DNA from 2 places in the Epilithonimonas sp. genome. Region 1 is predicted to be linked to the other one. Evidence: riboswitches for the same ligand, from Rfam matches in the RefSeq annotation. Region 1 holds a riboswitch; the other holds the start of a gene.
The links. A riboswitch is a leader RNA that binds a small molecule or an ion and turns the genes downstream of it on or off. The one in region 1 is predicted to bind S-adenosylmethionine.
Positions count from the first base shown of each region.

Region 2: it holds a riboswitch for S-adenosylmethionine, as region 1 does, so the genes downstream of both, AC00Y6_RS04620 (alpha/beta fold hydrolase) here and AC00Y6_RS12310 (TonB-dependent receptor plug domain-containing protein) in region 1, are expected to answer to the same signal.

Region 1 covers NZ_JBWEYV010000017.1:53,105-69,415, reverse strand. The annotation lists gene AC00Y6_RS12350 (aminopeptidase P family protein) at 1-1,119, opposite strand, end outside; gene rbfA (30S ribosome-binding factor RbfA) at 1,606-1,968, shown strand; gene AC00Y6_RS12340 (ABC transporter permease) at 1,980-3,185, shown strand; gene AC00Y6_RS12335 (endonuclease) at 3,296-4,438, shown strand; gene AC00Y6_RS12330 (RNA recognition motif domain-containing protein) at 4,678-5,010, opposite strand; gene AC00Y6_RS12325 (helix-turn-helix domain-containing protein) at 5,307-5,867, shown strand; gene AC00Y6_RS12320 (copper-transporting P-type ATPase) at 5,964-8,597, shown strand; gene AC00Y6_RS12315 (beta-N-acetylhexosaminidase) at 8,600-10,171, opposite strand; gene AC00Y6_RS12310 (TonB-dependent receptor plug domain-containing protein) at 10,367-13,165, opposite strand; SAM riboswitch class I at 13,264-13,365, opposite strand; gene AC00Y6_RS12305 (DUF72 domain-containing protein) at 13,527-14,249, shown strand; gene AC00Y6_RS12300 (SIR2 family NAD-dependent protein deacylase) at 14,357-15,049, shown strand; gene AC00Y6_RS12295 (nitrilase-related carbon-nitrogen hydrolase) at 15,141-16,311, shown strand, end outside.
Region 2 covers NZ_JBWEYV010000004.1:84,055-100,365, forward strand. The annotation lists gene AC00Y6_RS04610 (MGH1-like glycoside hydrolase domain-containing protein) at 1-1,032, opposite strand, end outside; gene AC00Y6_RS04615 (glucose 1-dehydrogenase) at 1,310-2,116, opposite strand; SAM riboswitch class I at 2,288-2,392, shown strand; gene AC00Y6_RS04620 (alpha/beta fold hydrolase) at 2,442-3,410, shown strand; gene AC00Y6_RS04625 (ACT domain-containing protein) at 3,400-4,938, shown strand; gene AC00Y6_RS04630 (O-succinylhomoserine sulfhydrylase) at 5,020-6,180, shown strand; gene AC00Y6_RS04635 (homocysteine S-methyltransferase family protein) at 6,454-7,464, shown strand; gene metH (methionine synthase) at 7,563-10,244, shown strand; gene metF (methylenetetrahydrofolate reductase [NAD(P)H]) at 10,264-11,220, shown strand; gene hutI (imidazolonepropionase) at 11,277-12,500, shown strand; gene hutG (formimidoylglutamase) at 12,504-13,418, shown strand; gene AC00Y6_RS04660 (HAD family hydrolase) at 13,431-14,051, shown strand; gene AC00Y6_RS04665 (DUF2911 domain-containing protein) at 14,229-14,795, opposite strand; gene AC00Y6_RS04670 (methionine aminotransferase) at 14,802-15,956, opposite strand; gene miaA (tRNA (adenosine(37)-N6)-dimethylallyltransferase MiaA) at 16,102-16,311, shown strand, end outside.

The DNA of each region.
Region 1 (16,311 bases):
CAGGATTCCGTAATCGTGCGTATCCAAACCCATGTGGTGGGAGGTGCCATGCATCATATACTTTTTATAAGCCGGCCATTTTGGATCTTGATTCTGCACATCGGCTTTGTCAATCAATCCTAACTGCAAGAGTTCTGCAGTGTAAACATCGCCCATGTCTTTGTGGAATTGATACCAGTTGTTACCAGCAATCAGACGGTCTTCAGCTTCTTTTTTGCATCGTAAAACAGAATCATAAACTTCTTTTTGTCTGGCAGTATATTTACCACTCACAGGAATTGTTCTTGTCAAATCACTAGAATAATTCGCATACTCTGCACCAACATCCAAAAGAATCAAATCACCATCTTTACACTGCTGATTGTTCGCAATATAATGCAGTACATTGGCATTTTTTCCGCTGGCAATAATCGGTGTGTAGGCAAAGCCTTTGCTTCTGTTCATCAGAAATTCGTGGATGAGTTCTGCTTCTATCTCATATTCCCAAACATTAGGTTTTACAAATTTGAGCAGGCGTCTGATGCCTTTCTCCGTGATGTTACAGGCATTTTGGATCAGTGCCAGTTCTTCCGGTTCTTTGATGCTTCTCAACCGCTGAAGAATTGGGTTGCTTCTTTTATAAGTATGCATCGGAAAATCGGACTGGATTTTTTTGATAAAACGATCCTCGCGGGTTTGCGTTTCGACCGAGTTCCTGTAATGCTCATTTTTGTTGAGATAGACATTTTCTGCCTCATACATCAGGGCATTGAAAACTTTGTCAAAGTCGCTTAACCAATAAACCGTTTTGATACCGGATACTTCATAAGCTTGATCTTTGGACAACTTTTCCCCTTCCCAAACGGCAATGTGATCGTTGGTTTCCCTCAGGAACAATATTTCCCTGTTTTCCTCCAGATAAGCATCCGGGAAAATCACGAGAATACTTTCTTCCTGATCTACTCCACTCAAATAAAAAATGTCGCGGTGCTGCTGAAATGGGATTGTAGAGTCTGCACTGATGGGATAGATATCGTTTGAATTGAAAACCGCTAAGGATTTTGGTAATAATTGCTCTGCCAGTTTCTTTCTGTTTTTCACAAAAAGCGAATTGGGAATTTGCTCGTATTTTGTTGTCATTACAAATTTGATTTTAAATTTGATCTCCTATAAAAGTTAATCAATTAATGTGACCCAAATTTACGAAAGATATTAGTTTTAATAATATCGTTTTCCTATAAAAATTAGAAATACAATTAACAGGTCGCTCCTTTGGAGCTCTAATTATGGAAACACCTATTTCTATTAACAGTTTGCTCCAATGGAGCTTTGTATTAATCCCATTGGGATTTACTGTTAATAGAAAAAAATCAGCCAGTGAAAGCAAAGCTCCAGAGGAGCGAACTGTCTGTTTATCCTATTAATATCGTGTTTTTCGATTTGTTTTTTTATCGGACAACAATGTTTTAACAACTTTTTAGGACTTTAAAATATTCTTAAAATGTAAATTGGTTAATGAAAAGTTCTTCTTCGTTAATCAAAATTTTCAAATTAGGAGAAACTCCTTATCCTATAATATAACTGCCGCTAGAAAATCAAAACAAAAACACTAAATTTGCAAAACTTATGGAAAGCAACAGACAAAGAAAAGTAGCACAGATTATACAGGAAGATATGGCGGAGATCTTCCGCAAACAGGCATCAGAAAGCCAACAAAACAGTTTTTTGGTTTCGGTTTCGGATGTTAAGGTGACGCCTGATTTGGGTATTGCCAAAATTTACCTTAGTATTTTCCCTGCCGAGCTGCGAAAACCTATTATGAAGGAAATCAACGAAAATTCTTCTTTTTACCGCAATTACCTTGGGCAGAAAATGTCTAAACAGGTGCGCATTATTCCGCAATTGGTTTTCTATATCGATACAAGCCTGGATGATGTAGAGCGCATAGAACGCGAGCTGAAAGGCGAAGGCGACAACCCAATCCTGTAATTCATCAGCTTTTGAAAAATGCTTTTTACATAGCATCCCGTTACCTGATTGCCAAAAAAGGCAGTACAGCCGTCACTTTTATCACGTGGCTGGCGGCTTTTGCCATGGTAGCTGCTGTGGCTGCGATGTTTATCATTATTTCGGTTTTCTCCGGACTGGAGGAGATGAATAAAGAAATGATTGCCAACCTGCATGCAGATCTTACCATCCGCAGCAAATCCGGCAAAGTGCTTACTGATATCAAGAAGATTGATGAAAGCCTTAAAAGCAATCCGGACATCCTCCATTTTTCGAAACTGATTGAAGAAAAAGTTTATCTTGGTTACAAAGACAATGGCGAGATTGCCTATCTGCGCGCCGTGGATTCTGCCTACACCAGCGTGAATCCAATTAACGAAAATATCTTCTACGGCAAATACCCCGATTTTAAATACAGCAATGAGGTAATTATGGAAAATGGCCTAGACAACAGGCTGGCACTTCCCGTAAACTCCAGTCAGGATTTTGCAACCATCTTAATGCCTAAGCCAGGGAAAGGTATTATCCAGCAAGAAAATGATATCTTCAACAAAAAAAATATTTACGTAAGTGGAATTTTCCCGGGTAACGAGCAACTGGACAATTATATCATCGCACCTTTGGAGCTGGCTCAGGAACTTTTAGGCTTACCCAAATCAGCCTGTTATGAGATTGTTATAAAATTAAAAAATCAGGCAAAAGCAGATGTTGTAAAAGCAAATCTCTACAAAAGTATAGGCACCAATATTACCATCAATACCAAGTCCGAAGAAAATGCGGCTTTCTGGAAAATGATCAATACAGAAAAGCTGATGATTTACCTGATTTTTGGATTGGTAATTTTCATCACCACTTTTAATTTAGCTGGTGCCATTACCATTTTGCAATTGGATAAAAAAGATCAGGCCAAATCTCTTATTGCACTAGGATTCAACCTCAAAAATCTGCGACTCATCTATTTTTTCACCGGCGTTTTGATTGTCTTATTAGGGATTTTGTGCGGATTAATTATTGGGTCTGCCGTATGTTTTTTCCAAATCCGCACAGGTATTTTCAAAGCCAGTGAAAGTTTGCCTTTCCCCGTGAGGATAGAATGGCTCAACTATTTTATAGTTTCGGCTATCGCCCTGTTTTTTGGGTTGACAATCGCATGGTTTTTCTCTAAAATTAACAAAAAGTACCTGACAGAGAATAACTAAACCGCCATTCAACATTTTTTACTTTACATCTTAAATTTTCCTTAAAAAAGGTCACTTATAATGTTATATTTCAATTAAGTAGTAATTTTGTGTATTAATTTCTTTTAGCAATGAAAACCAAAATTATCTTATTGTTTGTGGCGGTTGCAAATATTGTAAGCGCACAAATCCCAAATGGTTACTACGATGGCACCTCTAATTTAACTGGATACAGCCTCAAATCTAAGTTATCTCAAATCATCACCAATGGTCATTCTGATCAAGGTTATGGGCAAGGAACAGGCGGCTTATGGTTGGCTTATAAATCCACCGATATTGATAACTATTATGAAAAAGACGGAACAATTATCGACATGTATTCCGAAAATCCTGCAGCCAATACGCCTGGTATAAGTAATGATGCATATGAATATAAATGGGGACAAGCATCAGTTGGTGGTAACCAGTGTGGCAGTACCAACCAAAACAATGAGGGGTTTTGCTATAACAGAGAACATTCTTTACCTAAAGTCTACTTTGGAGGAATTGATGCTGTACCAATGTCACATGATGTGCATTTTGTAATCCCAACCGATTACTACGTCAACAAAAGCCGGGAAAATATGCTTTATGGTGAAGTTTCTTCAGCTACCATGTTATTTAAAAATGGAACCAAAATTGGTCCCAGTAAAGTCCCGGGCTACAGTGGAACTGTTTTTGAACCAATTAATGAGTTTAAAGGTGATTTCGCCAGGATGACACTTTATTTCATTACGAGATATGAGTCTCAGTTACCTTCCTTTTCAACAATTACGGCAGGAACTTATAATCCGTTTAATGGTACAACAGGACAAGGCCTACAAACATGGTATCTAAACATCCTATTGAAATGGAGCGAGCAAGATCCGGTCTCTCAGAAAGAAATTGACCGAAACAAGGCGGCTTACAAATTCCAAGGGAACAGAAACCCATATATAGATCATCCTGAATGGGTGCAGGCTGTGTTTGGAAAATCACCTTTGGCTGTAGATGATGCTTCGTTCTCCAAAAACTTAACTATTTCACCTAATCCGGTGAAGGGTAATGTAATTACCGTAAGTGGGGAGAATCTTAAAAAATTCAACAAGGCTATGATCTATAACCTGTCAGGGCAAAATGTACAAACCGTTGAAAACCCATTCCAAAACGGTAATACCATTGTGATCAAAAACCTGCCCAAAGGCGTATATATTTTGAAAACCGGTGATTTGAATACCAAATTTATTGTAGAATAAAACTCATCAAAATATTTGAAATATTAGAGCAGTACAGGATTTTGTGCTGCTTTTTTATTTCTTAAATGTTTTTCATTAAAATAAATTTTGAATTTATAAAATCTCATGTATAGAATTTAAAAACCCTTAAAACAAACCAACTAAATTTTTTAGAAAAAAGAAACAGTATAAATACGAATATTTATACTGTTTCTTTTAATTTAATTGTGTCTCAATTTTTTGATCAACACATATTAGGATTACCAACGGCTACCACCACCACGGTTTCCGCCTCTGTCTCCACCACCGTAACCACCGCCACGGTTGTTGTCAAAAGACCTTCTTGGTTTTTCTTCTCTTGGTCTTGCTTCTGTTACGTTAAGAATTTTACCGTTAAATTCTTTTTGGTTTAGGGCGTCAACAGCTTGTTTTCCTTCTTCGTCACCCATTTCTACGAAACCAAATCCTTTTGATCTCCCAGAATCTCTGTCTGTAATAATTTTTGCAGAAGAAACTTCTCCAAATTCTTCGAATAATTCTTGCAACTGATAATCTTTAGTTGCGTAGTTGATGTTTGAAACAAAAATGTTCATTTTAAAAAAATTAAGTTATAAAAATGTTGTTTTAAAATTATAGATTAGGAAAAACAACAAAAAGAAAGAACAAATCATTGATTTCAAATATAATTTGTCGCAAGGTACGATTATTTTTGAATAATAAAATTTATTTATCATCAAATGTACAGAAACTTGAAATTCTATTTTCAAACTGTTTATCAATAAAGTTTATTATATTAGAGTTTCTTCATTATCAGAACATTAAAAAAATTCGATTCTTATAACGTTTGATAACACTAGACGGTTACAATTCAATTCATTAAATTCGTATTATGAAGATCTTTATCAAAAATATGGTTTGTAATCGTTGTATTTCTGCCGTAGAATCCATATTCAGTAATTTGGGCATCAGGTTCAGTACCGTTTCTTTGGGTGAAGTTGATATAACGAATCGGTTATCTGAAACTGAACTCCGGTCACTCGATTATAAGTTAAAGCAAGTCGGCTTCGAACTACTGAAAGATTCTGCCGAAAAACAAATCGAAAAAATAAAATCTTTAATTATCATAAAAATGTCTGATGAGGATCTGCCCGAAGATTTCATTCTCTCAGATTTCCTTAGTACAGAACTTCATAAAGATTACAGCACTATATCCAAGCTCTTTTCTCAAAAAGAAAACATTACATTAGAACAGTATTTTATCCTGCAAAAAATTGAAAAAGTCAAAGAACTGTTGCTTTACAGAGAATTTAATCTCACCGAGATTTCACAAAAACTGGGTTACAAAAGTGTCCAGCATCTATCCTCCCAGTTTAAAAAAATCACAGGCTTCTCTCCTACACTTTTCCTAAACACAAAGGAGAAAAAAAGAATTGCCTTGGATGAGATTTAATCCCAGTTTCAATAAAAATTATTATATAACAATTTCCCATTTATTTATAACGGATTGGCATCTATTTTTCAGAAATTTGTGATATAAATTCAAAAAATGGAAAACCATAATCTTCATAACCACGAGCCACTTCACCCAAATCAAAGGATTTCACCAAGTTCCGTCTATTATTGCCCAATGGAATGCGAAGGCGATAAGTTATATTTCAAGCCCGGCAGATGCCCTGTCTGCAATATGTTTCTGGTACCGATAGAAGAACGGGAAGACCATAAAAATAAACCACAAACCTATTCTAAAACCAATCTCCCAACCAATTTCAAAGATAATATCGGCAAATATTACTGCCCCATGTTCTGCGAAGGCGACAAAGTTTACAATGAAAAAGGCGACTGTCCGGTTTGCCACATGCACCTGGAGGAGATAACTCAGGACTTGGTTGATAATACAGGTCATAGCAGTATGCATCATCATGCAGAGCATAAACCAGAGAGCATCAATCAGGCAAAAAATGCCGGTAAATATTATTGCCCCATGTTTTGCGAAGGGGACAAAGTGTATGAGTCCAACGTTGGTTGCCCGGTTTGCGGAATGGACCTGGTAAAGATCCCTGAAAAAAAATCCGTACAATACACCTGCCCAATGCATCCGCAAATCATCAGGGACGAGCCTGGCAGCTGCCCGATCTGCGGAATGGACCTTGTGCCGATCCCTTCCAAAAATAACGACCATGATGATGACACCTACAAACTCCTGAGAAAAAAATTCTGGATAGCTTTGGGGTTTTCGGTACCGGTTTTTATCCTCTCAATGGGTGGGATGCTAATTAATTGGCCATTTTCGCATCAGGTTCAGGGGATTTTGGAATTGATACTCAGTATTCCGGTCATTTTTTATGCAGGCTGGTTTCTGATAAAACGCGGTTGGGTAAGTTTCAAAACCTGGAACCTCAATATGTTTTCGCTGATTGGATTGGGCGTAGCTGCGGCATTTATCTTCAGTCTTGTGGCTTTATTTTTTCCGGATATTTTACCGCACGAGTTGGCGCACGGCGACAATGCACCACTCTATTTTGAGTCGGTTTGCGTCATTCTCACGTTGGTGATTATGGGGCAAATGATGGAAGCCCGCGCACATATGAAAACCGGAAAAGCCATAGAAGCATTAATGAACCTCTCACCGGATACCGCTAATCTAATCATCGGCGGCAACGAGAAAAAAGTGGCTTTATCCGAAGTTAAAATCAATGATGTATTGCGCGTAAAACCGGGAGAAAAAATTCCTGTAGACGGCAAAATCACCGACGGCAATTCCAATGTGGACGAATCTATGATTACCGGAGAACCCATCCCTGTAGAGAAGAAATCGGGCGATAAAGTGACATCAGGAACCATCAATGGCAACGGCACGTTCCTGATGACTACAGAAAAAGTAGGCGATAAAACCCTGCTTTCCCAGATTATCAAAATGGTGAACGAAGCCAGCCGAAGCAAAGCCCCAATCCAAAAACTGGCAGATAAAATCTCAAAAATATTTGTCCCAACGGTGATTGGGATTTCCATTTTAACCTTTGTTTTATGGAACATATTCGGAGGCGAGAATAATTTGATTTATGCCTTCGTAAATGCCGTTGCGGTACTGATTGTCGCCTGTCCCTGTGCCTTGGGATTGGCCACGCCAATGAGCCTGATGGTAGGGATCGGAAAAGGTGCTCAAAACGGAATCCTGATTAAAAATGCCGAATCACTGGAAGAGATGCACAAAACCAACGTCCTGATTACAGACAAAACTGGGACACTTACAGAAGGTAAACCAAGCCTGGATAAAATCGAATCCTTTGGCGAAGCCAATGAAAATGATATCCTAAAACTGGCCGCGGCACTGAATCAAAATTCGGATCATCCACTATCCAATGCGGTTTTGGAAACTTTCAGAAAACAAAAGGATAACAAATTTGAAAATGTTACAAACTTTGAAAATATATCCGGAAAAGGCGTGAAAGGCGTTATTAATAATGAAGAAATCCTTCTTGGGAACGAGGCCTTATTAAAACATTTCAACATTACTATTCCAGGAACATTACAGCAACAGGTAATCGAGAGTCAGGATGAGGCCAAAACCATTTCTTACCTTGCAAAAGGCAGTAAAATATTGGGTTTTCTAAGCTTTTCTGACAAGATAAAACCGACATCAAAACAGGCAGTTGAGTACTTGCATTCTCAAAACATCCAGGTTATTATGATGACAGGTGACAACGAGCATACGGCAAAAGCAGTAGCCGATGCGCTAGGAATAAAGGATTACAAAGCCAATTGCCTACCGGAAGATAAGATGAACGAAATCAAGAAACTCCAAAGCGAAGGAAAAATTGTGGCGATGACGGGCGATGGCATCAATGATGCACCGGCTTTGGCGCAATCCAACATTGGGATTGCGATGGGGACCGGAAGCGATGCAGCCATAGAAAGTGCCGAAATCACCTTGCTGAAAGGCGATATCCTGGGCGTGGCAAAAGCCAAAATCCTGAGTGAAAAGCTGCTTAGAAACATCAAAGAAAACCTGTTTTTTGCCTTTATCTATAACGTTTTGGGCATTCCCTTGGCGGCAGGCCTACTCTACCCTTTCTTTGGGATTTTGCTAAGCCCGATGATTGCGGCAGCGGCTATGAGTTTTAGTTCGGTGTCTGTCATTCTTAACTCTTTGAGATTGAGTAAAGTTAATCTAGAAATCTGATTTTATTCTTTAAGAATCACTTTGCTGTAATTGATTTTCATCTTGTCCAACATTGGAAACTGCGAGATTACTCTTTCCCGGAAACTATGATAATTTCCCGGATCCGAAGTTCCCCAGGCAACTTCGGAAAGCGCCATCATCCTTGGGAAAATCATATATTCTACCTGGGCAAAATTCGGGATATATTCGGTCCAGAGATTGGCTTGCGTTCCCAAAATAAATTTGGATTCTTCTGCCGATAGTTCTTTCGGAATTGGGTTGTAAGAGTAGACTTTTTCCAAGGATGTAAAAGAATTGGGAAACGCCAACGGTTCAGTGTTTTCATCGCCTTGATAATGGTCAAAATAGCAAAATTCGCTGGGTGTCATTACAGCAAAGTGTTTTGTTTTTGCCGCCACAATGCCGCCTTGCGTTCCGCGCCAACTCATAACCAGGGCATTGGGTGCCAAGCCACCTTCCAGGATCTCGTCCCAGCCGATGATTTTTCTTCCTTTGGAATTCAGATATTTTTCGATCCTTTGGATAAAATAACCCTGCAACCCGTGTTCATCTTTCAGGTCGTATTTTTTGATTAAATCCTGACAAAACTGGCTTTCTTTCCAACGCGTTTTCGGGCACTCATCCCCACCGATATGAATTATTTTCGATGGAAAAAGCTGCATTACTTCATCCAAAACATTTTCCAAGAATGAAAAAGTTTCTTCTTTTGGGCAAAATACATCATCAAAAACGCCCCATTTTGTAGCCGTTTCAAAAGGTCCTTCGGTACAGGCCAATTCGGGATAAGCCGCCAATGCCGCCAACGCATGACCCGGCATTTCAATTTCGGGAATGATATTGATGTGCCGCTTTTCTGCGTAAGCCACCACTTCTTTAATTTGTTCCTGCGTGTAGAATCCGCCGTAAGGCGTTCCATCGAACTCATTGTTGGCGTACGCACCCTTCATTGTCTCTTTTCGTTTGGATCCGATTTCCGTCAGATTTGGATATTTTTTGATTTCGATTCGCCAGCCTTGATCGTCAGTTAGATGCCAATGAAATGTGTTGAACTTATAAAGGGCGAGATAATCAATGTATTTCTTGACTTCATCAACAGAGAAAAAATGACGGCAAACGTCCAAGTGCATTCCACGCCACTTGAATTTAGGGAAATCGGAAATTTCAACATTTGGGATTTTTCCTTTTTTGGAAGTTTGTATAAGTTGAAGCAACGTTTGAACACCGTAAAAAAGTCCGGTTGTATCATTGCCTATAACGGCAATCATATCTTTTGTAACTCTAATTTCATAGCCGTTGTGCGGCGTTTTATCTTTACTAATATTAAGAAAAATGACCTTACCTTGTTTATTTCTTTTATTTTTTGATAAATCCAAATTCTGACTTTCTTTTAATGATTTCAAAAAAAACTGATATTCAAACGAATCTTCATGACCTTTTACAACCGTTTTGTTATCCAAAACAAATACTCCGTCATTAATTTTTACACTTTGGGGATAAGGTATAAGATTAAGTGGATTTTGCGAAAGCAGCAAGTTTGATATTAACAGCATGAAAACAAATGAAATGCGTACCATTTTCAAATAATTTATTGATGAACGAATATAATTCATTTTAAAATCTCTTTGAGATTTCCAGATAGATATTTTTCAAACATCGAAAACAGTAAACCATTTCTACAATAATCCCACGATGTTTAGAAACAAAAAACAGCATCGTGAATAATCACGATGCTGCTTTCAAAACAAAATAAAAAACCTAAAAAAATTTCTTTAGAAAGAGACGGTCAGCTTACTAAATACATATCTCCCGTTTTGCCCAAACTGAGCGGTTGATCGCGAGTAAATAAACTGGTCGTTATTGGTAGAAGCCGTCAAGTTTTTGGTTGGATAAATATCAAACAGGTTATTGGCTCCTATCGTCAAGTTAAAGTTTTTATTGATATCATAACCAATAGACAAATCTGTAACAATCTTATCGGAGATTAATTGATGTTCGTTGGGTGAAATAATGCCGTCAAAATTGGCATCTACAATATCTGCACCCCAAACTTTGCCATAATAGGTATTTCTCAAGTAAAAATTGAAACGGTTCCAGCTTAGGTTGTTGGAAAGACTCGCTTTAACTTTTGGAACGGAGTCTTCAAGGTAAATTCTTGATTTCTCAGAAAAATAAGTATTCTCATATCCCAGGTTCTGCAACACAGGCGATACGTGAACGTCACCCACTTTTTGCGTTTTGTTGAGGTTAATTGCAAAATCATTATTCAGTTTGATAGCTCCGGTTTTGTAACTATGGCTGATAACCACATCCAATCCTTTGGTCTCTGTATCGATAGAATTGGCAAAGAACTGAGCCGCATTGACGCCCACCGCATCAAAACGCTTCTGGATATCTGCCAAAGAAGGATTGGCAGTAACCTGGGCATTGGTAGGTCTATTGAACTGGTCTGTCAAAACAATCCGGTCATCAATCCTTATGAAATAAGCATCAGCCGTAATATTAAGGTTAAGTGACGGAATCTTGTATGTAAAACCAGTGCTAAAGGATTTAGATGTTTCCTGTTTTAGTTTTGGGATACCGAATGCCGTTGCAAAATCAGAATCATTACTAAAAGTTCCTACTTCTTTCAGGACACCATCTGTAAACAATGTGGAAGTTGTATTATAGTAGATTTGGTGAATCGAAGGCGCCCTGAAGCCCGTAGAACCCGCAAAACGGAAGTTAAAATTATCTGCAAGTTTTATTCTTGATGCCAGTTTGTAGTTAAATGTAGATCCAAAATCGGAGTAATCTTCATAACGGATCGCAGCATCCACCAATAGCCAGTTGGTAAAATTAAATTCTACATCGGCATATGCAGCATAAGCATTCCTATTTTTATTGGTTTTATTAGCCTCGCGGAAACCTGCAAAAACCTGAGATCCACCAGCCAGCGCATTTCCAAAGAAATCGGTTGGCTTTAGCGAAGCCGGCGTAGATGGTGTCTGCACATTACCATTGATGTCATAAGCCGTGTAAGATGCTTGTTCACCAGGATTGATACGGAAATTCTCGTGTCTCTGCTCACCACCAAATGCGACATTGATGCCCTGCAAAACATCAAATGACTTGCTAAAGTCCAGATTGACGGTATTTTGCAAGAACTGCAATCCACCTGCTTTGAAAGAGCTTGGTGAAGCAAAACGCAAACTGGTGTTGCCTGTATTTTCTATGGTATAATCAAAACTGTTTTGCCCAAATGTGTTGCTTAGATCCACATTCCAGCCGTCCCATTTACCTTTAACACCTGCAGATAAAGAAATATCCTGAATCAATGTATGGATCTGAGGCAGGTAACCGTCTAGGTACAATCCTGTGAAGGTCCTTGCCTGGTTTGGTCTTCTGTAGAAGCCTCCAGAAGAGCCATTTCTGTTAGAATAACCACCGAATGTATAAACCTTCCAATCATCGTTCAAAGGCACTTCTATATTGGCAAACAACTGATGGTTATTCAGTTTAGACTGCCCCACCTGCATGTTAAAATCTTTTCTTGTTAGCCCTCTGTATGCCAACTCTTGGTTGGTAACATCTGCATTCAAGATGCCTTGCAAAGCGGTAATCGTAGAAGCAGACTGTATACCCGATTGCAAACCTGGGCTAAAATAATTGACACCCTGTGCGTACTGGTGGATCAGGTTAACAAAATTCTGTTCACCTGGCGTCCCCTTAAGATTACCAATATTACTGAAATAAGATGAAAGATTTACACCATTTTCGGCTGCTCTTTTTTCGATTGCATTATACGCATTGTAAAGGGTATTACTTTCCGTTCCTGCTCTTCTTGTAGGATCCCTGAACTGAGAAGACCAGGTAATGTTATAGAATCCGCCCCGCTTTCCAATCTTGTTCCCATAATTAAGGTCTACCTGAAACTGCTGCCCATCATAATTCCCTGAATGGTCATTAGCAGCCGGCGTAAGGTAACCACCATAGTTAAACTGCCCTGTCAGTTTGCCTGTATCCCTTTTCAGTTGGAGGTTCATCACACCTGCGATGGCATCAGAACCATATTGTGCAGACGCACCATCACGCAAAACCTCAATTCTGCTGAGTGCAAATGCCGGGATGGCATTCAGGTCTGTACCTACAGTTCCACGTCCTGGTGCACCATTCACATTTACAAGTGCTGAGTTATGCCTTCTTTTACCATTGATCAAAACCAAAGTCTGATCCGGCCCCAAACCTCTTAACTGTGCCGGGTCGCTATGGTCAGAGCCATCGGCATTGGTTTGTATGGTAGATGTAAAAGACGGCGCAATGGTATTCAATATTTGGTTGATATTGGTTTGCGGCAAAGACTGCTGAATATCTTTCAGGTTAAAAACATCCACAGGAACCGGGCTGTCTGCCTTGGATCGGCCACCACTTCTGGATCCTACCAGCACCACTTCGTCTATCTGCTTGTCTGTTACGGTGTCTTTTACCGGTTTTGTTTCCTGTGCCTGTACCAAAGAGATTCCCGAAAAAAAGACAACAGCTGCTGACAACACCAATCCTTTTTTGGAGTTAGTAATAATTTTCTTTTCCATATATTCTAAATTTTACATTTTATAAATAAAAAAACTTCTTCCAGACAAGTCCGAAAGAAGTTTTACAGAGGATATGTTTAAATACCTGTAACATCTTCAACTTATCTATCCTTTTTTCAAAGGCTGAATGTAACACCTTACCATTGGGCAGGTTGTTAAGACTTCACAGGGTCAGTTCCCTCGGTCTTTCTTAATAAGTATGACAGCAATTCTTAATCACACTGCAAAATAATTTCAAAAAATTGACTTAGCCAAATTTATTTCCTACTATTTTGGTATGATAAATATCATTTTAAATCTAAGAGCATATTAACATATTGATTATGTTCACATTGGCACAGAAATTATTTTAGTAAAAATTATGAAAAAAATGCATATTGGCTGTTCCGGATTTTATAATACCGACTGGAAAGGCACTCTTTACACGGCGACTTCTCAGAACAAAGATTTCCTGAAATTATATTCCCAGGTCTTTAACACCGTTGAAATTAACAGTACATTTTACCGGAAACCTACTGTCAAAACATTACAAAAATGGAATGATGAAACACCAGAAGGTTTTCGTTTTTTTATCAAAATTCCCAAAAGCATCTCTCATTTTGGATATGCTGAGGTCAAGAAAACAGAATTGAAATCTTTTTGTGATTATATCCGTCAGCACATCCAGGATAAACTGGCGGGTTTCCTCATCCAGTTTCCCACGTCTTTTCAATGTACGGCTGACCACATTAGCTGGTTAACCGAAACATTATCAGATAGTGCGCCTATCGTTGTAGAATTACGGCATTTGTCCTGGTGGAACGATGATGTTTTTACTTTATTCAGGAAAAAGCAATGGATTTTTTGTGGTGTCAGTTTTCCCGGCAAGATTCCGGAAGATGTTATTATTACCAATCCTGATTTAGGTTACTACCGTCTCCACGGCAAGCCGACACTTTATAAATCAGCTTATCCCGACAACTTTTTGAAAGAACTGGCTGACAAAATCAAAGCCTCCGGACAGGAATTTTATATCTATTTTAACAACACATGGGGAACAGCCGCTGTAGAAAATGCTTTATATATCAAAAAATTATTGGATTGATTAAATGTCAGTTTTAATGAATACTTAACCTGTCATCAATAATTTAGAGAAAAACATTAAGTCGTAAGCTAAATTTAAATCTTTATTTTTAACAAAATATTCAGGTTATGAAGAAAAAACTGGTTGTACTAAGCGGTGCGGGCATCTCTGCCGAGAGCGGTATCAGCACGTTTCGGGATTCCAACGGGTTGTGGGAAAACCACCGCATAGAAGATGTGGCCTCACCCGAAGGTTTTGCCCGAAATCCTCAGTTGGTATTGGATTTTTATAATCTGCGGAGAAAACAACTGAAAGACGTTTTTCCCAATGAAGCCCATAAAATTTTAGCGGAACTAGAGAAGGATTACGATGTCTGCATCATTACCCAAAATGTGGATGACCTGCATGAGCGGGCAGGTTCTACCCAGATTATCCATCTGCACGGCGAGCTAAAAAAAGCAAGACCTGTAGATAATGAAAAAGATATTATCAATTGGGAAAACGACATCATGATGGGCGACCTGCACACCAGCGGTTCTCAGCTGAGGCCTCACATTGTGTGGTTTGGCGAGATGGTTCCCGAGATGGATCGTGCTATAGAAGTGGCGTCTGAGGCTGACATTTTCCTTGTCATTGGCACTTCTATGCAGGTTTACCCTGCTGCTTCTGTGGTGCGTTATGTGCCGCAGCATTGTAAGGTTTACATCGTTGATCCTCAGCTTGAAAATCCCAATGCTTATACCAATAATCAAAACTATTATAAAATGACGGCTACCGAGGGTATGAAACTGCTGAGGCAAGAACTTCTTAATAAAAAATAGAGCTAGAGGCTATGAGTACTGCTGCTGGCAGTTTTAGTTTTCCTAATTTTGTAGTTTCAAACATTACAAACCATTCAAAAAAATACAAATAATGCAGATAGAAATCAGGAAACTCAGCATTGATGATTATGAGGAACTCTCCGAAGCTATGCAAAAAGCTTATCCCGACATTGATGACAACACCTGGAGCAAAAGAAATATCCAAAAACTGACCTCCATTTTTGCAGATGGGCAGATCTGCATCCTTGTGGATGGAAAACTGGCTGCCGCCGCGCTTTCCATCATTGTTCAGTACGAATTATTCAGTGATCAGCATACCTATGCAGAGATTACGGGTAACGAAACCTTTAACACCCACAGCAATAACGGAAATGTCCTGTACGGGATCGAAGTGTTTGTAGATCCAGAATTTCGTTCCCTGAGACTGGGCAGGCGCCTGTATGATGCGCGGAAAGAGCTGTGTGAAATCCTGAATCTTAAATCAATTATCATTGGCGGCAGGATCCCGAATTACCACCTTCACAGCAAAGAATTGACACCAAGGGAATATATAAACAAAGTAAGGAACAAGGAAATCTATGACCCGGTTCTCAGCTTCCAGCTCAGCAACAACTTTTCGCCAGTCAAGATCCTAAAAGGTTATTTAAAAGGTGATACCGAATCTGAGGAATATGCTGTACTACTACAGTGGAACAACATCTACTATACCGCCAAGAAAAACACCATGCAGGATAGCGTAATCCGCCTGGGATTGGTACAATGGCAGATGCGCCCACTGAAAGATCTAGAGGATTTTTACAAGCAAGTAGAGTTTTTTGTGGATGCCGTGGCAGGTTATGAATCAGACTTTTGCTTATTCCCAGAGTTATTCAACACACCTCTTTTGGCCCCATTCAATCACCTGAACGAGCGTGAATCTATGGAAAAACTGTCCGAAATGACAGCTGAAATCAAGGAAAAAATTTCAGGATTTGCCGTGAGTTACAACGTTAACATCATATCCGGCAGTATGCCAATCCTAGAAGATGGTAATCTCTACAATGTGAGCTACCTGATGCACAGGGATGGTAAAATAGATGAGTTCCGTAAAATACACATTACCCCGAACGAAAGAAGGTATTATGGTATGGTAGGCGGTGATGAGATCAAAGTCTTTGATACGGATTGCGGAAAAGTGGGCATCATTATCTGCTATGACGTAGAATTCCCGGAACTGCCAAGGCTATTGGCAGACCAAGGCATGAAAATCCTCTTTGTTCCTT
Region 2 (16,311 bases), on a different contig from region 1:
GCTTTCAATATCTTTCTGGATATTTTGGTAGAATTCATCAGACTCCTGCTTTCTCCTGAAAAAAACATCATCAAAATCCATAAAGGCATCATCCATGACATGTGGAGATAGCCTAAATTCAAAAACGTGGTGGCTGTTGGCATCTATCATTTCCTCACAGCAGAACGCTGCCTTACTTCCTGTTTTTGATGGGTTTACAGTGTCAAGACCTTTGGTGACATATTGGTTGATACCATCTTTGTAAAAGCCTTCGGTTTTCGGCAGTTTATAAAGCCTGGCACGGTTGGTTTCGTTCTCACAAAACAAGGCTTCTTTATTCCGGTTTCTGGCGTATAATTTTTTGGTGCTCAGTGCATTGTGATGGATGTCGATTTCCCCTTCTCTGGTAAAATTGAGTTGCCCTTTATAATCATTATAGCCCCAAACCCAATTGTTGCGGAACCAAACGGTTGGCAGGACTATAATGGGAGCTGCCTGGTCACTTCTGTTATTCACATCTACACGTATCAGGATGTCATCTGTGCCGGCTTTGGCATATTCTATAAAAATATCAAAGTAGGCATCATTATCAAAAATCCCCGTGTCTATAATCTCATATTCCTGATCTTTGTTGGATCGGCTGGCGTTGGTAAGAACAAGGTCATCGTAAGGAAATGCATGGATGGGATACTTGTAAACCATCTTCATATAGCTGTGGGACGGCGTGTTGTCCAGATAATAAAAAATCTCCTTAATATCCTCCCCATGGTTGCCCTGGTAATTGCTCAGTCCAAAAAAACGTTCTTTGATTCTGACATCATTTTTATTCCAAAAGGATAGTGCAAAACACAACAGTTGCTTGTCATCCGAGATGCCGGCAATGCCTTCTTCTGCCCAGCGATAGGTCCAGGATTCGGCAGTGTCGTGACCCGTAAATCCCCATGCATCACCGTTGGTACTATAATCTTCGCGTACATTTCCCCACTGGCGGTGGCTAACGTATGGACCCCATTTTTTCCAGTTTGGATTTTTTAATTTTTCTTCTTCACTCATGCTTGTAATTATTTTTTTAGAATAATTATGTTGTTTTTTATCAGGAGCATCAGGCTTATACTGTGGTGTCACTTTTCATCCCGCTGTCCACTATCTCTTTTTCTCGGTGCCCGAGTGTAGCCCAAGTCAACCAAGAAAAAGGATGCCGTTCCCATCGGGGCTATGTTGAGGTTTAGTTATTCTTTCAACAAATAATGATAGTTGATAAATAATAGTTCTGAATTACAACTTTTTGGTTATCAGTAATCACTTATCACTTATCATTCATCATTTATAATTACCCGTTGTCCGAAAAGCTTTCCAAGCTAGTCATCCCGCCATCTACATAGATGCTGGCTCCGGTAATATAATCCGAATAATCACTCGCCAAAAATACGGCTAAATTTCCAATGTCTTCGGGTTTACCGATACGGTCATAAGGGATAAGCGTCATCAGCGCATCCAGTGATTTTTGATTGTCCCAAGCCGATTTGTTGATAGGTGTTTGGATGGCGCCGGGACAAATATTATTGACACGGATTCTGTTTTTACCATATTCCTGAGCCAATGTCTGCATCAGCATTCTTAGCGCGCCTTTGCTGGCAGCATAGTTGGCGTGCCCTGCCCAGGGTATAGTCTCGTGCACACTGCTGATATTGATGATTTTTCCCAAAGCGCAAGACTTATCGGTCATGCCGCGTTTCAAAAATTCTTTGATAGCTTCCTTCGAGCAGAGGAATTGCCCGGTAAGATTCACATCGATAACTTTTTGCCACTGCTCCAGTGTCATATCAATAAAGGCCGCATCCTGCTGCAATCCTGCGTTGTTCACAAGGATATCAACCGTTCCGTATTTATCAATAGTGGTTTTAAACATCGCCAACACTTCATCCTCTTTGCTAACGTCGCATTGGATAATAAAGCCTTCGCCTCCGTTTTCTTCTATGGTTTTCAAAGTATCTTCGGCCTCGGGCTTCGAATGCTCCGAAGAATGGTTGACAATAACAATGGCTCCTGATTGGGCAAGGCTGATCGCAATTCCTTTACCTATTCCGCTGCTAGATCCTGTAACAATGGCGACCTGTTTATTTAGATTAATATTCATAATTTATTTTGTGTGGTTTTTCCCAAGCAAATATTGTACACAAATGATGATATAAAATTCTTAAAATTGATTGTTAATAAAAAATTTATAATGACATTTTTCAATTTATTTGGAAAAACAGCATTTTCTTAACTATCTTTGCAGTCATATTTGTTCATTCACATATTGAAAATGTTATCGAGAAAGGTGGAGAGATTAGACTCTATGAAACCTTGGCAACCCTTTGGCAACGAAGAAGGTGCTAAATTCTACTCAGTTTTTTGAGGGAGATAACGTGCAGTTTATTCTACATTCCCGTAGCATTTTCAATTTTTTTACATCACAATTGGAAACCACGCTACAACATATTAACATTCATCAATTCAAGACTCAGAACGGAAAAGTTCTCGATATTCCATTAAGCTTTCAGCTTTTTGGGAAAGAGCTGCATTCGGCTCCCATTATATTGGTTAATCATGCCCTGACAGGGAATTCTGATGTGGCTGGCGGAAATGGCTGGTGGAAAAAAATGGTGGGTAAACAAAAAGTTATAGATACCGAGAAATATACGGTTATATGTTTTAATGTTCCTGGAAATGGATTTGATAATTATTTTGTAGAATCATACAAAGATTTTAGGGCATATGATATCGCTAAAATTTTTTTGGAAGGTCTTAAGGTATTAAATATCAAAGTTCTATTTGCGTTGATTGGTGGTTCCGTTGGCGGCGCCATTGGTTGGGAAATGTTGGCTCAAGAGCCTGACATCGCAAAGCATTTTATCCCTATTGCTACCGATTTTAAAACCACCGACTGGTTATACTCTCAATGTTTGGTGCAGGAGTTTTTATTGGAAAGTGAAGAGCAGCCGCTGCAGAAAGCCAGGACACACGCCATGCTATGTTACAGAACGCCAGAATCTCTTAATCTGAGATTTAATAGAGAGCTTTCCGAGACTGGATTTTGGAAATCTCGCGAATGGTTGGATTATCACGGTAATTCTTTAAACGAAAGATATAGTTTGAAGGCGTATCGGCTGATGAATCACTTGTTAATGACGATTGATGCAGATATAAGTAAACTGTCAAAAGATACAGCATCCATACATCTAATATCGGTAGATACAGATCTGTTTTTTCCAGCTTTTGAAATCAAAAAAACATTTCAAATATTGGTAAATCGGTGCAACGTGTCTTATCACGAGATAAAATCAATCCATGGCCATGATGCTTTCCTGATGGAGTATGAACAGCTCAACGATATTTTAAACCCAATTTTTAATTCAAAAAAATCTTCAATAAAAGATGACAAATAAAAACGCAATTAATATCTATCGAAACAAAGCCTTGGTAAATTTTGAAGGCAAAGATTTTCTGGGTCATATAGGTATTGACTCCCGAATTTTCAAGGCTTTGAATGGCGGCGGAATCAGCGTGGGCGTGATTTCACAGCAAGCGATAGAAAATGGGATTTCTGTTTTGGTAGATGACAGCGATGCAGAGGCCGCTGTATGCTTTCTTCTTGAAGAATTTAAGGAAGAAAAGGAAAAAGGTTTTGTAGAGAATATCCATAGTGTGAATAATCTCACAGTTATCGGCTTTGTCTCGGAAAATTACAGTAAGATTTTATCAGAACTTCAGCGAAACAAAATTTTCCCATTGTTGTTAAGCCAAATCGCTTCGGCTGGTAGGGTGAACATTGTTGTTACCGGAAACCAAACCGAAATTGCTAAAAATATCATCGAAACCGAAATCTACGGAAAACCCAAAACAGTGCATCTCGCTTTGATTGGCCATGGTAATGTTGGAGGTACGCTGATTGAGCAGATTCTGGACTCGGCCTACGATATCCTGAACCGCAAAAGAGTGGATTTGAAAATTGTTGCCATTGCCAACTCTAGGAAAGTGGCTTTCAATAAAGCAGGTTTCGGAAGCGACTGGCGGCAGAAAATCAAATATTCCCAAACCGAATCCAGCGTACAGTCCTTGGTGGATTTTGCAAACGAGCACCATTTGGAAAACCTCGTAATGGTGGATAATACGGCCAGCAAAGATTTTGTGAAAAATTATCCAACCTTTGTTGACAACGGATTTGACATTGTAGGGTCCAACAAGATCTATAACACATTGCCAATTGCAGAGTACCGAAGCTTTAGAAAATTATTAGAAAAAAATAAAAAGAAATACCTCTACGAAACCAATGTTGGCGCAGGTTTACCTTTAATTGATACAATTAAATTGCTGCATCTTTCCGGTGAAAACATCACAAGGATCAAAGGTGTTTTTTCCGGAACTTTGAGTTATGTTTTCAATAATTTTTCTTTGAGGAATGACCAATTTTCAACGATTATTAACGAAGCTTTGGAAAAAGGTTACACAGAACCGGACCCGCGCGAAGATTTGTCGGGTAATGATGTGGCGAGGAAACTGTTGATCCTGGCAAGAGAACTGGATTTGATTAATGAATTTGAGGATATCAATATTCAGAATCTAGTTCCGGCAAATCTCCTTTCGGTTTCAAAAGAAGAATTCCTTTCAAGATTAGGTGAGTTGGACGATGAGTATCAGAAAATCAAAGAAAATCAGAAACCTGACTACGTTTTGCGTTACGTAGGCGATTTGCACGGCGACCTTCATTCGGAAAAAGGCGAATTGGATGTTAAATTGATTTCTGTTCCTGCCAATTCAGCTTTGGGACAACTGAAAGGTTCAGATTCCATCTTCGAAATCTACACCGAAAGTTATGGTGAAAATCCTATCGTGATTATGGGCGCCGGAGCCGGAGCCAAAGTCACTGCCAGAGGTGTTTTCGGAGATATTTTAAGATTAAGCGAAACAAAATAAATTTAATATACCAATCTACCAATGTAAAATGTAACAATGACATTGGTAAATTGCTAAACCGATACATTGTTACGTTGCAATATGGAAAATTTCGAAACATTAGCCATCAGAACCCAAACCGAGCGTACTCAGTTTGACGAGCATTCTACACCTTTATACCTTACTTCCAGCTTCGTTTTCGAAGATGCAGAAGATATGCGTGCCAGCTTTGCCGAGGAAAAAGATAAAAACCTGTACAGCCGCTTCAGCAACCCCAACGTTACCGAATTTATCAACAAAATTGCCAAAATGGAAGGTGCCGAATCCGGTTACGCGTTTGCAACAGGAATGGCCGCAATTTATTCCGTTTTCGCAGCCTTGCTTAGCTCGGGAGATCACATCTTGAGCTGCCAATCGGTGTTTGGTTCTACGCATACGCTGTTTACCAAATATTTTCCAAAATGGAATATCAACACCACTTATTTCAAAGCCGAAGACGCTTCAACAGTAGAAGATTTAATTCAGCCCAATACAAAAGTCCTTTATCTGGAAACACCAACCAATCCTGCGATTGAAGTTTTGGATTTGGAATTTTTCGGTCAGGTTGCTAAAAAGCACAATCTGATTTTTATTGTAGATAACTGTTTTGCAACACCTTATTTACAGCAACCGAATAAATACGGTGCAGACATTGTGGTACATTCTGCCACCAAATTGATTGACGGGCAAGGTCGTGTTTTGGGTGGCGTGGCGGTCGGAAAAGCAGATTTGATCCGCGAGATTTATCTGTTTGCGAGAAACACAGGCCCTGCGATGTCGCCTTTCAATGCCTGGGTTTTGAGCAAAAGTTTGGAAACTTTGGCAATCCGGGTAGAGAAACATTGCGAAAACGCTGTTAAAGTAGCAGAGTTCCTAGAAAATCATCCGAATGTAGATTTGGTAAAATATCCATTCCTGAAATCGCATCCAAGCTACGAAATTGCTAAAAAACAAATGAAATTAGGCGGAAATATCGTGGCTTTCGAAATCAAAGGCGGAATCGAAGGCGGTCGGAATTTCTTAAACAGGATTAAAATGTGTTCTCTTTCCGCCAACTTGGGTGACACGCGGACGATTGTCACGCATCCCGCTTCCACAACGCATTCCAAGCTTTCCGACGAGGAGAGAAATGAGGTTGGAATTACCGCTGGATTGGTGCGTTGCTCCGTTGGATTGGAAAATGTTGATGATATAATTAACGATTTGAAACAAGCTTTAGACTAATGAAATAAAAGGGATTAGGAGCAACAAGGTTTCTTCTTCGAATAACGATTACAACCCGCTGTCCGCTATATCTTTTTTGTTTTTTACAACATTTGTCATTCTGAGTTTGTCGAAGAATCCAAAAAACAAAAAAGGATGCCGCTACCATCGGAGCTATGTTGAGGTTTTGTCTTTTAATCGATGATAAAGAGGATCCACCGAAAAACCTTATCAGGGTTTGAATCCCTGACAAGGTTAGTGAAAAAAATAAAGACTTTGCATTTAAAATGAATTATGAACAATTCAGAACAATTATATAAAGCGCTTAATGAGCGTATTCTCATCCTCGACGGAGCAATGGGAACGATGATTCAGCGTTACAATTTTACAGAAGAGGATTATCGCGGCGAGCGGTTCAAAGACTGGAAATCTCCCCTGAAAGGGAACAATGATTTGTTATCTTTAACACAACCGGAAGCGATTGCGGAGATTCACAAAAAATACCTTTTGGCAGGCGCAGATATCATAGAAACCAACACGTTTTCTGGAACTACCATTGCAATGGCGGATTATCATATGGAAGATTTGGTATACGAACTTAACTATGAATCAGCCAAAATCGCCAAAAAAGTCTGCGAAGAATTTACGGCTCAGAATCCTGACAAACCAAGATTTGTAGCAGGTTCTATGGGGCCAACCAACAGAACGGCAAGCCTAAGCCCTGATGTTAACGACCCAGGCTACAGAGCCATCACTTTTGATGAACTCAGAGTGGCGTATAAACAACAGGCAGAAGCTTTGCTGGACGGAGGTTCTGACATTCTTTTAGTAGAGACTATTTTCGATACTTTGAATGCAAAGGCCGCTCTTTTTGCGATTGACGAAATCCGGGAAGAACGACATATCACTATTCCAATTATGGTGTCCGGAACCATTACCGATGCGTCAGGAAGAACGTTGAGCGGGCAGACGGCGGATGCCTTTTTGATTTCTGTTTCCCATATGGATTTGATAAGCGTTGGTTTCAACTGCGCGTTAGGAGCAAAACAATTAACGCCTTACCTTGAGATTCTCGCCCATCATACCAATTTTGGGATTTCTGCATATCCCAACGCCGGTTTACCGAATGCTTTCGGTCAATATGATGAGTCGCCGGAATTTATGGCAGAACAAATCCGCGAATATGTAGAAAAAAGATTAATGAATATCATCGGTGGTTGTTGCGGAACAACGCCGGAACATATCAAAGCCATTGCCGATCTGGTAAAAGATTATGAACCGAGGAAACTCAATGTAACAATATAGAAATGTAGCAATTTACCAATTTTTAAAATGTGTCATTCTGAAAGAAGTGAAGAATCTCATTGTTGCATTGGTAAATTTTTACATTGATAAATTAATTTATGGAAACAGATTGTAAAAGAAGATATCTAAAACTCTCAGGCCTTGAGCCCTTAATCATAACACCAGAATCCAACTTTATCAATGTTGGAGAGAGAACCAATGTGGCTGGTTCCAAAAAATTTCTTCGGTTAATAAAAGAAGAAAAATATGCAGAAGCGCTGGATATTGCAAGAAATCAGGTAGAAGGCGGCGCTCAGATCTTGGACGTCAATATGGATGACGGCCTTTTGGATGGTAAATATGCAATGGTGAAATTCCTTAACCTTATTGCTTCAGAGCCGGATATTGCCCGAATCCCCATAATGATTGATTCTTCAAAATGGGAAATTCTGGAAGCTGGATTGCAGGTGGTTCAGGGAAAGCCTGTTGTCAATTCCATCAGTTTGAAAGGTGGCGAAGAAGATTTTATCAAACAAGCCAAATTAATCAAAAGATACGGAGCGGCAGCGATTGTAATGGCTTTCGATGAGGTGGGACAAGCCGATAATTACGAAAGAAGAATCGAAATTTCCAAAAGGTCTTACTATATTTTGGTGAACAAAGTCGGTTTCCCTTCCGAGGACATTATTTTCGACCTTAATATTTTTCCTGTGGCGACAGGGATGGACGAACACCGCAAAAACGCGATTGATTTCATCGAGGCAACAAGGTGGGTCCGTACCAATCTCCCGAATGCGTCGGTTAGTGGTGGTGTTTCCAATGTGTCGTTTTCGTTCCGTGGCAACGATTCGGTTCGCGAAGCAATGCACTCCGTTTTCCTTTACCACGCTATAAAAGCTGGGATGAATATGGGAATCGTAAATCCGACAATGTTGGAAGTGTATGACGAGATCCCAAAGGATTTGCTGGAATTGGTAGAAGATGTAATGCTCGACCGAAAAGAGGACGCCACAGAAAAATTACTCGATTATTCCGAAACGCATAAATCTACTAAAAGGGAAAAAACCGAGGATTTGTCCTGGCGGGAACAGTCTTTGCAGGAGCGGATTACTTATGCACTGGTAAAAGGAATCGACCGTTTTATCGAAGAAGATGCGGAAGAAGCAAGAAAAATGTCCAAACGACCGCTGGATGTTATCGAAATTAATCTGATGACTGGGATGGGGGTTGTTGGTGACCTTTTCGGAAGTGGGAAAATGTTCTTGCCTCAGGTGGTGAAATCCGCAAGGGTGATGAAAAAAGCGGTGGCCTATCTTCAGCCTTTCATCGAAGCAGAAAAAGACCAGACCCAAAAATCCAACGGAAAAGTGTTGATGGCAACAGTAAAAGGTGATGTTCACGATATTGGTAAAAATATTGTGAGCGTGGTTTTGGGTTGTAACAATTACGAAATTGTAGATCTCGGCGTGATGGTACCGGCAGAAAAAATTATCCAAACCGCGATTGATGAAAACGTCGATGTAATTGGATTGAGCGGACTAATTACGCCAAGTCTGGACGAGATGGTTCATATTGCAGATGAGTTGGAACGCAAAAATCTTGATTTTCCTCTGTTAATCGGTGGTGCAACCACTTCCAAAGCGCATACAGCCGTTAAAATCTCACCGAAATATTCAAATACCGTCGTTCACGTCAACGATGCTTCACGAGCGGTTGGTGTTGTAAGTTCACTTCTCAACAAAGATAAATCCAATGCTTATGCTTTGGAGATTAGGAAAGATTATGATGAATTCCGGGAAAAATTCCTGAATCGTCAAGTCGAAAAAGAATATGTCCCGATTGCAGAAGCACGTGAGAAAAAATTCAAAATCGATTGGGACAATGAGCTGATTCCGAAACCAAAAAAATTAGGAATTACCATTATCGAAGACCAAAACCTGGATGAATTGGTTGATTTTATTGACTGGTCTCCGTTTTTCAGAAGTTGGCAATTGTTTGGGAAATTCCCTGAAATTTTAACCGATAATGTGGTGGGAGAACAGGCTACGATTTTGTATAATGAAGCGCAGGCAATGCTAAAAAAAATCTTGGAAGAAAAGAGCTTCAAAGCGAAAGGTATTTTCGGGATTTTCCCGGCAAATGCTGATGAGCAAGATGATATTTTGGTTTATGATGACAATCAAAATGTTATTTCGACGTTCAGAACCCTGCGTCAGCAAAGCAAAAGGTCAGAAGGTAAAGAATATTTGGCTTTAAGTGATTTTATTGCGCCAAAAAATTCGGGAAAACAGGATTACATAGGAGCTTTCTGCGTTTGTACAGGCTTTGGAGCCGATGAACTGGCCAAAGAATATGAAGAACAAAATGACGATTACAACGCCATAATGGTGAAAGCCTTGGCAGACCGTTTTGCAGAAGCTTTTGCCGAATATCTTCACAAAAAAGTCCGAACCGAATATTGGGGTTATTCCCAAGATGAAACGTTGGACAACGAGGAATTGATCAAAGAAAAATACCTCGGAATCCGACCTGCTCCAGGTTATCCTGCTTGCCCGGATCATTTGGAAAAACTGACGATTTGGGATCTGCTAAAAGTGGATGAAAACATTGGTGTCACCTTAACCGAAAGTCTCGCAATGTGGCCGACTGCTGCGGTTTCCGGATATTATTTCGGGAATGAAAAATCAAAATATTTTGGCGTCGGGAAAATTGATGAAGACCAACTGAAAGATTACGCAGAACGGAAAAATATTGACTTGGATTACGCCCGAAAATGGCTCGCTCCAAACTTAGCGGATTAAAATTATTTAAAATTATTGAATGAAAATTACTGACCATATAAAAAACGCCAACGGCAAAACGCTTTTTTCTTTTGAGATTGTGCCTCCGCAAAAGGGCGTAGGGATTGCCGATTTGTATAAAAATATCGATCCGTTGATGGAGTTTAAGCCGCCGTTTATTGATGTCACCACTTCCCGGGAAGAATATATTTTCCTGGAAAGAGGAAATGGTCTGATGGAACGGAAAATCACCAGAATGCGCCCTGGGACTTTGGGGATTTGCTCAGCCATTCAGCACAAATATAATGTAGACACGGTGCCTCACGTGCTGTGTGGTGGTTTTACAAGAGAAGAAACCGAATATCTTTTGGTGGATTGTATGTATTTGGGAATCAATAATATTGTGGCACTGAGAGGTGATGCTATGAAGGGTGAAAAATATTTTGAACCTACCAAAGGTGGAAACCGCTATGCTTCTGACCTCGTGAAACAAATCCACGATTTGGGAATGGGCGAGTATCTCCACGGGAAAATAGAATGTAAGGATAACAGCAGCTTCTGCATTGGTGTTGCCGGCTATCCCGAAAAGCATATCGAGGCGCCGTCTATGAACTACGATTTGCAAATGCTGAAGAAAAAAGTGGATGCAGGTGCAGATTATATTGTGACACAAATGTTTTTTGACAATCAAAAATATTTTGATTTTGTGAAACATGCGCGCGAAATTGGCATTGATGTGCCGATTATCCCAGGAATCAAACCGATTGCCACCAAAACACATTTGCAGCTATTGCCACAGGTATTCAAAATCGATTTGCCGGAAACTTTAATCAATGAGGTTTTGAAATGCAGAACCAATACCGATGTTCGGGAAGTGGGAGTAGAATGGGCAATCCAGCAATGTAAGGAGCTTCTGGATTTTGGCGTTCCAGTCCTGCATTTTTACTCGATGGGTAAAAGTGATAATATCCTTAAAATAGGTCGCGAAGTTTTTTAACACAAAAGAGATGCAGTTTGTATCTCTTTTTTTAATTTTACCATTCAACAAAATTTATGAAGCTTACCGGACCTTTCAAACAAGTGATCACGCTCAACCACCTTCCCTTAAAAGGAAAATTGACGGATGAAGAATTAAAAATCACAACAGATGCAGGGATTTTAACCGCAGAAGGGAAAATCCTGCAAACAGGAAGTTTCAATTCTCTAAAACAAAAATTCCCCAATGCTGAGATTGATTTTGTTGAAGGTGATCAAATTGTGCTTCCGGCTTTTGTGGATGCCCACACGCATATTTGTTTCGGGGGAAACCGGGCGAATGACTTCGCAATGAGGAATGCCGGAAAATCATACCTCGAAATTGCGGAATCCGGCGGTGGAATCTGGAGTTCTGTTCAGCATACCAGAGATGCTTCAGAAGATGATTTGGTTAAAGGAATCCTAAAAAGGGTCGATGCTCTTCTCAAGCAGGGCATTACAACCATCGAAGTAAAAAGTGGTTATGGCCTTAATGCCAATGAGGAACTGAAAATGTTACGTGCCATCAAAAAAGCACAATCCAAAACAATGGCAACTTTGGTCCCGACTTGCCTCGCTGCGCACCTCAAACCAAAAGATTTCGAAGGTTCGTCCGAAGCTTATCTCAATTATATTTTACAAGAAATTCTTCCCAAAGTAAAAGCCGAAAATCTGGCTAATCGAGTTGATATCTTTATTGAAAAATCAGCATTTCAGTCGGAAGAAAGCAAAAATTTTCTATTGAAAGCAAAAGAATTAGGCTTTCAAATCACCGTCCACGCAGACCAGTTTACGCCGGGTAGTTCTCGGATTGCCGTGGAAGTAGGTGCCAAATCTGCTGACCATCTGGAAGCAACCATTGATAATGATATTGATTTTTTGGCGAATTCAAATACCGTTGCTATTGCTTTGCCGGGCGCAAGCCTTGGTCTAGGCGAGCCATTTTCCCCAGCCAGAAAAATATTGGACAAAGGTGGAATTTTAGCCATCGCCACAGACTGGAATCCGGGCTCTGCGCCAATGGGAAATCTCGTAACCCAAGCTTCGGTTTTGGCGACTTACCAGAAACTGACAACAGCCGAGGTTTTGGCAGCAATCACGTTTCGGGCGGCTTATGCTTTGGATTTGGAAGACAGAGGCATTTTGGCGGAAGGTAAAAAGGCAGATTTCATCACCTATGAAACCGATAATTTTCAGAATATCCTGTATCATCAGGGAAGTCTGAAACCGAAAAATGTTTACATTAACGGCGAAAAAATATAGAACATGTTTGAATGGGCAGGTCGCTTTGATGGCGAGGAAGAATCTTATCAAAGGATTTTTCAGAGAGTGGAAACAGAATCGGATTATGAGACGATTAATCCAAATGATTTTGCCTTACACGGATTCGCTGTGGATGAAGGTGTGAAACGTAACAAGGGTAGAGTCGGCGCGCAGAAAGCACCGGATCTGATCCGTAAAAATATGTGCAATTTTCCTGTGGTCAACTCAGGGTTTTCTTTGAAAGATTTTGGGAATATCCATTGCGATAATAATGATCTCGAAGGGACACAGAATCTGCTGTCTGAAAAAGTAACGAAAGTACTATCCAAACAAGGTAGATCTGTAGTTTTAGGCGGTGGCCACGAGCTTACTTTTGCGCATTATTCCGGCATCAGGAAAGCGTTTCCCCATCACAAAATCGGGATTATCAATTTCGATGCCCATTTTGATAACCGTGAACCGGAAAATGGTTTGGCAACGTCAGGAACAGGCTTTTGGCAGATTGCACAAGAAGGCGAGATCCATTCTTTGCATATTGGGATTCAGAAGAACAGTAATACTAGGAAATTGTTTGAATTAGCAGATCAGTGGGGAATGAAATACATCCTGGCAGACGAAATCTATCCAGAAAGTATCCCGAACCTGATGTTTAGTATCAATGCATTTTTGGATGATGTAGATGTGGTTTATGTCACGGTTTGTATGGATGTTTTCAATGCGGCTATTGCGCCTGGCGTAAGCGCCCCAGCTTATAATGGGATTTTTGCAGATCACAGTTTTATGCAGATGTTCCGCCATATTTTGAGTCAGGAAAAGACGAGAGCATTGGATGTTGCAGAAGTTAATCCTGATTTTGACATTCAGGAAAGAACGGCAAGGTTGGCGGCAAGCCTTGTGAATGACTGGTTTATGATTTAAGAAAATTATTTAATGAAATACGACAGCATAATTTTTGATCTGGACGGCACACTTTGGAACGCGTCCGAGACGATGTTTAAAGCCTTTAATGATGGCCTGCACGAGGTTGGCATCCAGGTCAGTATCACCTCTCAGACGGTTCGGGATTTTTCGGGGATGAAGATGGATGATATTTTTGCAAAGCATTTTAGCTTTGTTCCAAAAGAGAAACTAGCTGCTTTTGAGGCGGTTTATTCGCAGAGAGAAAAAGATTATATAGACAGGTTGGGTGGCGAACTGTATCCCAATGTCAAAGAAACTTTGGAAAAACTACAGCAAAATTACAGACTTTTCATCGTCAGCAATTGTATGAAAGGTTACATCGAAGCTTTTCTCAGGTTTTACCATTTTGAGCATCTTTTTGAGGATTTTGACTGCTTTGGCAATCAGGGTTTCCCAAAGGATAAAAATATTAGGTTGATAGTAGAACGCAATCATTTGGAAAACCCAGTCTATGTTGGCGATACCATTTGGGACAAAGAATCCTCAGAGAAAGCCGGGGTTGACTTCATCCATGCAGCTTATGGTTTTGGTAAAATTGAAAATCAGGGTGTTAAGATATATAAGTTTGAAGATTTGCTGTTACTACATTAAAATTTGGGCAGCTTTTCCGCGCTCCGTTCCCGCTATCCCGAGCCAACGCTTGTCCCTTCGCTATTCGGGATGAGCTCCACTCAGCTCGGGCTGCACAAGATTCCCTGTTTCAAAGTTAGAAACAAAAAAAGCCTTATCTATTTTTGATAAGGCTTTTAGAATTTTAATCAGAAAAGATTATTTAAACTCAATCGGGAATTTTACCTGAGCATTGTCCCAGCCGGCGTAAAGATCTGCACCGGTTTTGGTTTGTACAAATGTCACCGAAAAATATTCGATTGGCGAAGTCGTTTTTTCAACAGGAACTGTAAATCTTACAACGTCCTTGCTTTTGTCATAGGCATAAGCACCCCATTTATCTGTGTCAGAATTGAGGATAATTGTCCATTCTGTTTCATTGGGAACCGCAAAAAGGCTGTAAGTCCCGGCCGGAATTTCTTTTCCACCAATTTTAACAGGCGTATAAAACTTGATTTCGGTATCTTCATTGGCACCAAAACGCCAGATTTCTCCATACTTAACCAAATTTCCGAAAACCACACGGTTCTTTTTCTGCGGGCGCGAATAGATTACTTTCACTTTGGGCGTTTCCGTCTTCGATGATGTTACCTGAAGCGGATAATATACAGCATCCATCGGACTTACATCTACCGAAAAATAGTTCAGTTTTGTCGGGTCAATTTTAGCTTGTGAAAATGCGCTGGCTCCTATAAGCAAAGAAGCGGCAATGATTAGGTTTTTCATTATGATTTACTTTATTTTTAATAACTGTTCAATAGCCTGGTCCAATGTTTCCTGCTTCTTGGCAAAACAGAAGCGGATCACTTTTTCATCCGTTTTATCCTTATAAAATGCAGAAAACGGAATGGTAGCCACTTTATATTCTTTTGTCAGCCAATAGCAAAAATCTTTATCCTGCTCATCAGAAATTGCGCCAAATTGAGCCGAAAGAAAATAGGTACCTTCACAATCCAATAATTTGAAGGGTGTTTCGGCAAGCGCATTTTTTAGATAATCTCTTTTCTGTTGGAAAAATGTTGAGATTCCGGCAAAATCATCCATCGTCTGCAAATATTGAGCAATCGCAAACTGTGCCGGTGTGTTGACACTAAACACGTTGAACTGATGAACTTTGCGGAACTCCTCCATCAACGCCTTTGGTGCACAAACATAACCTACTTTCCAACCCGTGATGTGAAGCAATTTCCCAAAAGAACCGACCACAAAAGTCCTTTCTTTAAGTTCCGGGTATTTGGACAAAGTCAGGTGGGGCTTTCCGTCAAAGGTAATACTTTCATAAACTTCATCACTTAGGATAATGATGTCTGTATCTTTCACGATCGAGATCAGCACCTCTATATCAGCTTGTTTCAGGATTTTTCCCGAAGGGTTATTAGGGTTGTTGATGATTATCATTTTGGTCTTGTCAGAAACCAAAGGTTTGACTTCTTCCCAATTAATTTCGTAATCGGGATAATGCATTTTGACATTTTTTACGATGCCGCCATTCAGGATAATTGCCGGTTCATAGCAATCATAAGCCGGCTCAAAAATAATCACTTCATCACCTTTCCCTACCAATGCAGATATGATTGTGAAGATAGCCTGCGTGGCACCAGCCGTTAAATTAATCTCAAAATCAGGGTGATAATCTACCTGATATTGCAAACTAAATTTTCTGGAAATTTCTTCCCTAAGTTCTTTGATCCCCAACAAAGGCGCATATTGGTTATGACCTTGTTTTGCAAAATCGCCAAGATATTGGATGAGGTTGTCATCCGGCTGATAGTCCGGAAATCCCTGCGAAAGATCGACGGCATTTTCCTGCTGTGCGAGCAGGCTCATCTCTGTGAAAATAGTGGTTTTCACATCAGGAAGTTTGGATTGTGGTAATCTTAATGTCATTATGAGTGTAAAAGTAAGTAAATTGATGATTGAGCATGCGTTAAAAAATGTTATACTTTACTTCAAGTCAGGTAAATTGTAATGCTATATATGTTCTAAGTGTTTTTATTTAGAATGTGACATTTTGTAAATTTGTAAAAATTTTTTGTTGAAACAGCTTATCTCCATCATCGGCAGTACAGGAATTGGGAAAACCAGGTTGGCAATAGATCTGGCCAACCATCTAGATACTGAAATCTTGTCCTGTGATTCCCGCCAGTTTTATAAGGAACTGAAAATTGGTACCGCTATGCCAACGGATGAAGAATTGGCCGAAGCCACACATTATTTTGTTGGGAACCTCAGCATTCAGGAT